Halorhodospira halophila: one gene and its partner. The protein of the gene in region 1 interacts with the protein of each later gene in a pairwise test. Links are inferred from orthologs where the notes say so. Each region holds a gene or a part of one and is shown in the gene's direction. Other genes may lie near its edges.

Evidence for each region. The genes of interacting proteins can lie anywhere in the genome.
Region 2: the proteins of CCR79_RS06885 (region 1) and clpB interact in binary tests that used the Escherichia coli proteins (3 or more experiments, as listed by UniProt). The link is inferred for Halorhodospira halophila from one-to-one orthologs.

Annotation. Positions count from the first base shown.
Region 1 is NZ_NHSN01000017.1:193,235-197,404, reverse strand. The notes cover bases 419-3,410. They hold CCR79_RS06885 (sulfurtransferase TusA family protein), read left to right. Parts: upstream 419-1,793; coding sequence 1,794-2,027; downstream 2,028-3,410. Other genes in these bases: glnA (glutamate--ammonia ligase), read left to right, coding at 2,166-3,410; CCR79_RS06890 (tRNA (5-methylaminomethyl-2-thiouridylate)-methyltransferase), read left to right, coding at 743-1,807; glyQ (glycine--tRNA ligase subunit alpha), read right to left, coding at 419-611. Also shown: more of glyQ, read right to left, coding at 1-418; more of glnA, read left to right, coding at 3,411-3,581; glnL (nitrogen regulation protein NR(II)), read left to right, coding at 3,745-4,170. UniProt on the Escherichia coli protein: Involved in thiosulfate metabolism.
Region 2 is NZ_NHSN01000030.1:11,594-15,953, reverse strand. What follows is about bases 446-3,627. They hold clpB (ATP-dependent chaperone ClpB), read left to right. Parts: upstream 446-814; coding sequence 815-3,427; downstream 3,428-3,627. Other genes in these bases: CCR79_RS11855 (SDR family NAD(P)-dependent oxidoreductase), read right to left, coding at 3,434-3,627; CCR79_RS11865 (diguanylate cyclase), read left to right, coding at 446-711. Outside these bases: more of CCR79_RS11865, read left to right, coding at 1-445; more of CCR79_RS11855, read right to left, coding at 3,628-4,306. UniProt on the Escherichia coli protein: Part of a stress-induced multi-chaperone system, it is involved in the recovery of the cell from heat-induced damage, in cooperation with DnaK, DnaJ and GrpE. Acts before DnaK, in the processing of protein aggregates.

The DNA of each region.
Region 1 (4,170 bases):
TCGCGCTCGTTCTGCAGGAAGACGTCGCCGTAGGTGACCGGCCCCGCATCGGTGTGCGTCCAAATCAGGTCGTAGACGCTCTCCACGTTCTGCAGATACATGGCGATGCGCTCGAGCCCGTAGGTGATCTCGCCCATCACTGGCCGGCAGTCGAGTCCGCCCACCTGTTGGAAATAGGTGAACTGGGTGATCTCCATGCCGTTGAGCCAGACCTCCCAGCCCAGGCCCCAGGCCCCGAGGGTCGGTGACTCCCAGTCGTCCTCGACGAAGCGGATGTCGTGGATCTGCGGGTCGATGCCGAGCTGCTCCAGCGAGCCGAGGTAGCGCTCCTGAAAATCCGCCGGCGACGGCTTAAGAACCACCTGGAACTGATAGTAATGCTGCAGGCGGTTGGGGTTGTCACCGTAGCGCCCGTCCGTAGGCCGGCGTGACGGCTGGACGTAGGCGGCGTGCCAGGGCTCGGGGCCCATGGCGCGCAGGAAGGTCGCCGGGTGGAAGGTCCCCGCGCCCACTTCCATATCCAGTGGCTGCAGCACCACGCAGCCCTGTCGGGCCCAGTACTGCTGCAGGTTGAGGATGAGTTCCTGAAAATCCCGCGGTAGCTCGGCCAAGCTCGCCTCCGTTGATCCCGTCGGCTCAGTGCGCAGTAGCGGCGCAGTATAGCGATCCGGTCCGGGCACTTGCACGGGCTCAACGACCGTTTTGGTAGAATTCTCCCTCCACTCCGATACAGTTGCGTGTCATGCCCGAGCAACCGAAAGCCGTCGCGCTCATCTCCGGGGGTCTCGATTCCATGCTGGCCGCCCGCGTGGTCCAGGACCAGGGTGTCCACGTGGAGGGGATCAATTTCTACACCGGCTTCTGCGTCGAGGGCCACACCCACGCCATTCGCAGCAAGGATCAGCAACGGCCCAAGCGCAACAACGCCCTGTGGGTGGCCGAGCAGCTGGGTATGCCGCTACACATCGTCGATGTCATCGAGGAGTACAAGGAGGTCCTCACCAACCCCCGCTACGGCTACGGCGCTAATCTCAATCCTTGCCTGGACTGCAAGGTGTTCATGGTGCGTAAGGCCCGCGAGTGGATCGAGGCCAACGGCTTCGATTTCATCGTCACCGGCGAGGTGATCGGCCAGCGGCCCAAGTCCCAGACCCGGGACAAGCTGCCGGTGATCACCCGGGATGCCGAGGTCGAGGACCTGCTCCTGCGTCCGCTCTCGGCGAAGCTTCTGGAGCCGACGCGGCCCGAGCGCGAGGGCTGGGTGGATCGTGAGCGCCTCCACGACCTGCATGGCCGCTCGCGCAAGCCCCAGTTCGCGCTGGCGCGCAGCCTGGGCATCGAGGCCTGGGCGCAGCCCGCCGGCGGCTGCTGTTTTCTGACCGATGCCAGCTACTCGGCCAAGCTGGCCGATCTTTGGCAGGCGCGCGGTTCCCGTGAGTACGACCTGGACGACATCATGCTACTCAAGGTGGGCCGTCATCTGCGCCCGCGCGAGCACTTCAAGCTCATCATCGCCCGTGAGGCCGGTGAGACCCGCTTTCTGCAGGGCTACAAGCGCCGCTATCCGCACCTGCGCACGATCAGCCACGGCGGTCCGGTGGCGTTGATCGACGGCACCTGGGACGAGCACGACCTGGAGCTGGCGGCACGGTTGGTGGCTCGTTACTCTTCCGGGCGGAATGCCGAACGAGTCGATCTGGAACTCGAGGATACCGAGGGCAACGTGCAATCGCTCGCCGTGCCTCCGATGGCGCCGGAGAATGTTCCCGACGCGTGGTACGTGGGAGGCGATCATGGCGACGGATAACGAGCTCGACTGCCGCCATCTGCTTTGCCCGCTGCCGGTGATCCGCACCCAGGCCCAGGTGGCACGATTGGTCGCCGGCGATGAGCTGGAGGTGGTGGTCACCGACCCTGGTGCCCTCGAGGACATCCCGGCCTGGTGCCGGGTCCACGGTCATGAGGTCATCGCCACCGAGCCCAGCGGCGATGAGCACCGGATCCGCATCCGGGTCGGTGGGGCGTGAAGCCCATGCCGGCCGTAGCACCACGCCACAGGTGCGTCGGGGCGCGAAATGCCCCACAATAAGGCGCGGCTGCGGGGTTGATGCACCCTCCGGGCGCACGCCCCGCCCCATTGTTTCCCACGCAGAGGCTGTGAGCTTATGGCGCGTACCGGAGAAGATGTCCTCAAGCTGATCGAGGACGAAGACGTCAAATTCGTCGACCTTCGCTTTACCGACACTCGCGGCAAGGAGATGCACGTGACCTTGCCCGCCTCCCAGGTCGACGAGGATCTGTTCGAGCACGGCTCCATGTTCGACGGCTCCTCGATCCAGGGCTGGAAGGGGATCCAGGAGTCGGACATGATCATGCTCCCTGATCCCGACTCCGCGACCCTCGACCCCTTCTACGATGAGCCCACCCTGAACCTGGTCTGCGACATCCTCGAGCCGAGCACCTTGCAGGGCTACGACCGCGATCCGCGCTCGGTGGCCCGGCGCGCCGAGGCGTATTTGGCCTCCACCGGTTTGGGGGACACCGCGCTGTTCGGTCCCGAGCCGGAGTTCTTTGTCTTCGACGATGTCCGCTGGGGCGCCGACATGAGCGGCACCTTCTACAAGATTGACTCGGAGGAAGCCGGTTGGAACTCCGAGCGGGTCTACAAGGATGGCAACATCGGCCACCGCCCCGGCGTGAAGGGCGGTTACTTCCCGGTCCCGCCGGTGGACTCGCTGCACGACATCCGCGCTGCCATGTGCCAGGCCATGGAAGAGATGGGCCTGGAGCCGGAGGTCCACCACCACGAGGTGGCCACCGCCGGGCAGTGCGAGATCGGTGTCGCCGCCCGCACCCTGGTCAAGAAGGCCGACGAGCTGCAGACGCTCAAGTACTGCGTGCACAACGTTGCCCACGCCTACGGCAAGACCGCCACCTTCATGCCCAAGCCCCTGGTGGGTGACAACGGCAGCGGTATGCACGTCCACCAGTCGATTTCCAAGGGCGGTAACAACATCTTCGCCGGCGACCAGTACGGCGGTCTCTCTGAGGAGGCGCTTTACTACATCGGCGGGATCATCAAGCACGCCAAGGCGATCAATGCCTTCGCCAACGCTTCGACCAACAGCTACAAACGCCTGGTGCCGGGCTTCGAGGCGCCGGTGCTGCTCGCCTACTCGGCGCGCAACCGCTCCGCTTCGGTGCGGGTGCCCTACGTGGCCAACCCCAAGGCGCGGCGTATCGAGGTACGCTTCCCGGATCCCACCGGTAACCCGTACCTGACCTTCGCCGCCATGCTGATGGCCGGTCTCGACGGCATCCGCAACAAGATCCACCCCGGCGAGGCGATGGACAAGGACCTCTACGACCTGCCGCCGGAGGAGGAGAAGGAGATCCCCAAGGTCGCCTTCCAGCTCGACGAGGCGCTGGAGGCGCTGGACAACGATCGGGAGTTCCTCAAGCAGGGCGGGGTCTTCTCCGACGACCTGATCGACGCCTACATCGACCTCAAGATGGACGACGTCACCCGTCTGCGCATGACCACCCATCCGGTGGAGTTCGACATGTACTACAGCGTCTGAGCCCTTCGGGCGGATGCTGCATCCATGGGGCGGGGCCGGATGGCTGCCGCCCTTTTTTATTGCATTGCACCAGGATGGTGCAATGGTTGCCTGATCATGGGCGCATCCGCACCGGGTCCACGCGGGACCGTCGGGGTGGCCCGGCCTTTGCACAGGGATGGACATGGACGAACAAGAGCGCGACCACTCGCAGATCCTCGAGGAACTGACGACCGCCGTGCTGTTGGTGGATGATCAGGTGCGCATCCTCCACGTTAACCACGCCGCCGAGACGTTGTTCCGGGTTAGCAGTCGGCAGGTGCTGGGCCAGCCCCTTGCCTCGGCCCTGCGCGGTGCGGAGCTGCTCGAGGGACTCATCCGCCAGACCCAGCGCACTGGCGGTGCCTACACCCAGCGCGAGCGCCGCCTGCCAGTGCGCGACGATCACCCGGTGACCGTCGACTGCACCATCACGCCGCTGTCGGCGCATCGGGTGCTCATCGAGATCGCCGAGGTTGACCGGCACGCCCGGATCACGCGCGAGCAGCACCTGCTGTCGCAGAATCGAGCCGTGCAAGAGCTCATACGTGGGCTGGCGCACGAGATCAAG
Region 2 (4,360 bases), on another replicon or contig:
GGCATCACCCTGATCCGCGAGCTGCGCCGCCGGCACGCGGCCCCGCGGCTGGGTATCATCGGTGTCTCCAGTCACGGCTCGGGGCTGCTCTCCGCGCGGCTGCTCAAGGCCGGGGCCGACGACTTCCTGACCCGCCCCTTCCTGGAGGAGGAGCTCAGCGTCCGCGTCAACCAGAACGTGGACCTGATGGAGCTGCTGCGCGAGGCCCGCGAAGGGGCCCGGCGCGACCCGCTGACCGGGTTGCACAATCGGCTCTACCTCGACGAGATCGCCGATCAGCTCGGCGAGACAGCGCGGCGGACGCGGCAGCCGCTGGCGGCGCTGGTGGTCGATCTGGATCACTTCAAGGCGATCAACGACCGCCTCGGCCACTTCGGCGGCGATACGGTGCTCCAGCGGGTGGCTGCGCAGCTGCGCGAGACCGTCCGCCGCGCCGACGTGCTCATCCGCTCCGGCGGCGAGGAGTTCTTCATTGTCACCGTGGGGATCGATGGTCCCGGTGCCTGGACCCTGGCCGAGCGTATCCGCAATGGCATCGAGACCCTGGAGCTGGTCTACGAGGGCGAGACCGTGGCCCTCAGCGCCAGCGTCGGCGTGGCCGTGCTCGACGGCGGCTCCGTCGAGGAGGTCCTGAAATCCGCCGATCTGGCCCTCTACGAGGCCAAGCGCCAGGGCCGCAACCGTGTCGCCGGCCTGCCCGCGCCGGATTGAAAACCCGTCGCCGCTGCCCCATCTATCCTGACAAGAAACCAGCCACCGCCGCAGCGCGGTGGAGCGGATTGTCGGCCCGTGATGCGGCCAAGGGGGTAGAGACATGCGGATGGACAAGCTGACCACCAAATTCCAGATGGCCATCGCCGAGGCGCAGAGCCTGGCGGTGGGGCGCGACCACCAGTTCATCGAACCGGTCCATCTGATGCTGGCCATGCTCGATCAGGAGGGCGGCGGCGTGCGTCCGCTGCTCCAGCAGGCCGGCGTCAACCTGAACAAGCTGCGCTCGCAGCTCGGCGAGGCTCTCGAGCAGATGCCGCAGGTCTCCGGCACCGGCGGCGAGGTGCACCTGTCCAACGAGCTGGGGCGGCTGCTCAATCTCACCGACAAGCTCGCACAGAAGCGCAAGGACCAGTACCTCTCCAGCGAGCTCTTCGTGCTCGCCGTGCTCGAGGATGGCAAGAGCCGGCTGGCGAAGATCCTCGAGCAGGCCGGTGCCGCGCGGGAGCCCCTTGAGCAGGCCATCGAGCAGGTGCGCGGCGGCCAGGCGGTGGATGATCCCAACGCCGAGGACCAGCGCCAGGCGCTGGAGAAGTACACCATCGACCTGACCGAGCGCGCCGAGCAGGGCAAGCTCGACCCGGTCATCGGCCGCGACGACGAGATCCGGCGCACGGTGCAGGTCCTCCAGCGCCGGACCAAGAACAACCCGGTGCTCATCGGTGAGCCGGGCACCGGCAAGACCGCCATCGTCGAGGGCTTGGCCCAGCGCATCGTCAACGCCGAGGTGCCCGAGGGGCTCAAGAACAAGCGGGTCCTGTCGCTCGACCTCGGTGCACTGCTCGCCGGGGCCAAGTACCGCGGCGACTTCGAGGAGCGGCTCAAGGCGCTGCTCAAGGAGCTCGGTCAGCAGGAGGGGCAGATCATCCTGTTCATCGACGAGCTCCACACCATCGTCGGCGCCGGCAAGGCCGAAGGCGCCATGGACGCCGGCAATATGCTCAAGCCGGCGCTCGCCCGGGGCGAGCTGCACTGCATCGGTGCCACCACCCTCAACGAATACCGCGAGAACATCGAGAAGGACGCCGCCCTGGAGCGCCGCTTCCAGACGGTCCAGGTGGATGAGCCGAGCGTCGAGGACACGGTGGCCATCCTGCGCGGGCTCAAGGAGCGCTACGAGGTCCACCACGGTGTCGAGATCACGGACCCGGCCATCGTCTCCGCGGCGACGCTCTCGCACCGCTACATCACGGATCGCAACCTGCCGGACAAGGCCATCGACCTGGTCGATGAGGCGGCGTCGCGGATCCGCATGGAGATCGACTCCAAGCCGGAGTCGATGGATCGCCTCGAGCGCCGGCTGATCCAGCTCAAGATCGAGCGCGAGGCGCTGCGCAACGAGGAGGACGACGCCTCCAGAAAGCGCCTGGCGACCCTCGAGGACGAGATCAACGAGCTGGAGCAGGAGTACGGGAACCTCGAGGAGATCTGGAACTCCGAGAAGGCCGCGGTCGAGGGCACGCAGTCGATCAAGGAGGAGCTTGAGCGCGCCCGCCAGGAGGTGGAGACCGCCCGTCGCGCCGGCGACCTGCAGCGCATGTCCGAGCTGCAGTACGGCCGCATCCCCGAGCTGGAGCGCCAGCTGGACATGGCCTCGCAGGCGGACATGTACGACATGAAGCTGCTGCGCAACCGGGTCAGCGACGAGGAGGTCGCCGAGGTGGTCTCCAAGTGGACCGGCATCCCGGTCTCGAAGATGCTCGAGGGCGAGCGGGACAAGCTCCTGCGCATGGAGCAGGCCCTGCACGAGCGGGTGGTCGGCCAGGATGAGGCCATCGCCGCGGTGGCCAACGCCATCCGCCGCTCCCGGGCCGGGCTGTCGGACCCGAACCGCCCCAATGGCTCGTTCCTCTTCCTGGGCCCCACCGGCGTGGGCAAGACCGAGCTGTGCAAGGCGCTCGCCGAGTTCCTGTTCGACACGGAAGAGGCCATGCTGCGCATCGACATGTCCGAGTTCATGGAGAAGCACTCCGTGGCGCGGCTGATCGGTGCGCCGCCGGGGTACGTCGGCTACGAAGAGGGCGGTTATCTCACCGAGCACGTGCGTCGCAAGCCGTACTCGGTGATCCTCCTCGACGAGGTCGAGAAGGCCCACGGTGACGTCTTCAACGTCCTGCTGCAGGTCCTCGATGACGGTCGGTTGACCGACAGCCACGGCCGCACCGTGGATTTCCGCAACACGGTCATCGTGATGACCTCGAACCTCGGCTCGGAGATCATCCAGAGCATGGCCGGGGAGGAGGAAGAGGACTACCAGCGGATGAAGAGCTCGGTGATGGACATCGTCGGGACCCACTTCCGTCCCGAGTTCATCAACCGTATCGACGAGGTGGTGGTCTTCCGGCCGCTGTCGCGGGAGCAGATCCGCGCGATCACCAGCATCCAGGTCGGCTACCTCAGCGAGCGGCTGGCCGAGCGAGACATGGCGCTCGAACTCAGCGAAGCGGCCCTGGACCGCATCGGCGAAGCGGGCTTCGACCCGGTCTACGGCGCCCGCCCGCTCAAGCGGGTCCTGCAGCACGAGGTCGAGAACCCGCTGGCCCGGGAGATGCTCGAGGGCAACTTCGGGCAGGGCGATCGCATCCGGGTCGATGTGCAAGACGGCGCGTTCCGCTTCGAGCGCGGCGAGCCGGTGGTCGAGGGCGAGGTGGTCTGAGCCGGGCTAGCGGATGCGGCGCTCCGAGGCCGTGGCCGCCAGCAGAACCCGGTCCAGCCAGCGCGTGGGCAGCAGGCGCTTGAGGGCGGCGAAGAGATGGGTGGGAACGGTGACGTGGTAGCGGGCCTTCGGGCGCGGGTGCTCCAGGGCGTGGACCAGCTTGGTGGCCACCGCCTCGGCTTCGAGCGTGAAGGGCGTCGAGGCCCCGGCGCCGGCCAGGCGCTGCTCCACCGCACGATAGGTGGCAGCGTGGGCGCTGTTCTGTGGATCGATCCGGGCCTGGAAGGCGCGGTGGGCGTTGTCGCGAAAACGGCTGGCGATGGGTCCGGGCTGGATCAGGCTCACGTGGATGCCGCTGCCGCGCAGTTCTTGGCGCAGGGCGTCGGTGAGCCCCTCGAGGGCGAACTTGGAGCAGACGTAGGCGCCGCGGTAGGGCAGGGCGATGAAACCGAGTACCGAGCTGTTTTGCACGATGCGCCCGTGGCCCTGGCGGCGCATGTACGGCAGCACCCGCGTGGTCAGTTCGTGGGTGCCGAGCAGGTTGGTCTCTAGCTGCTCGCGCAGCGTCGCCCGGGAGAGATCTTCCACCGCGCCGGGCTGACCATAGGCCCCGTTATTGAACAGGGCGTCGATGCACCCGCCGGTGCGCTCGGCGACCTGCTCCACCGCGCCCTCGATGGAAGCGCTGTCGGCCAGGTCCAGCACCAGGGCGTCCTCCCAGCCGGCCTCGCGCAGGCGGGCCACGTCCTCGCTGCGGCGGGCGCTGGGGAAGACCCGCCAGCCGCGCCGGGCCATGTGCGCTGCAGCGGTCTCGCCGATGCCGCTGGAACAGCCGGTGATCAGCAGCGCGGGGCGGTGATCGGTGTGGTCGTCGTTCATGGCCCGACAGGCTAAAGCCTGCGCCCGCCGATCTCCACATCGGGTATCCTGTCG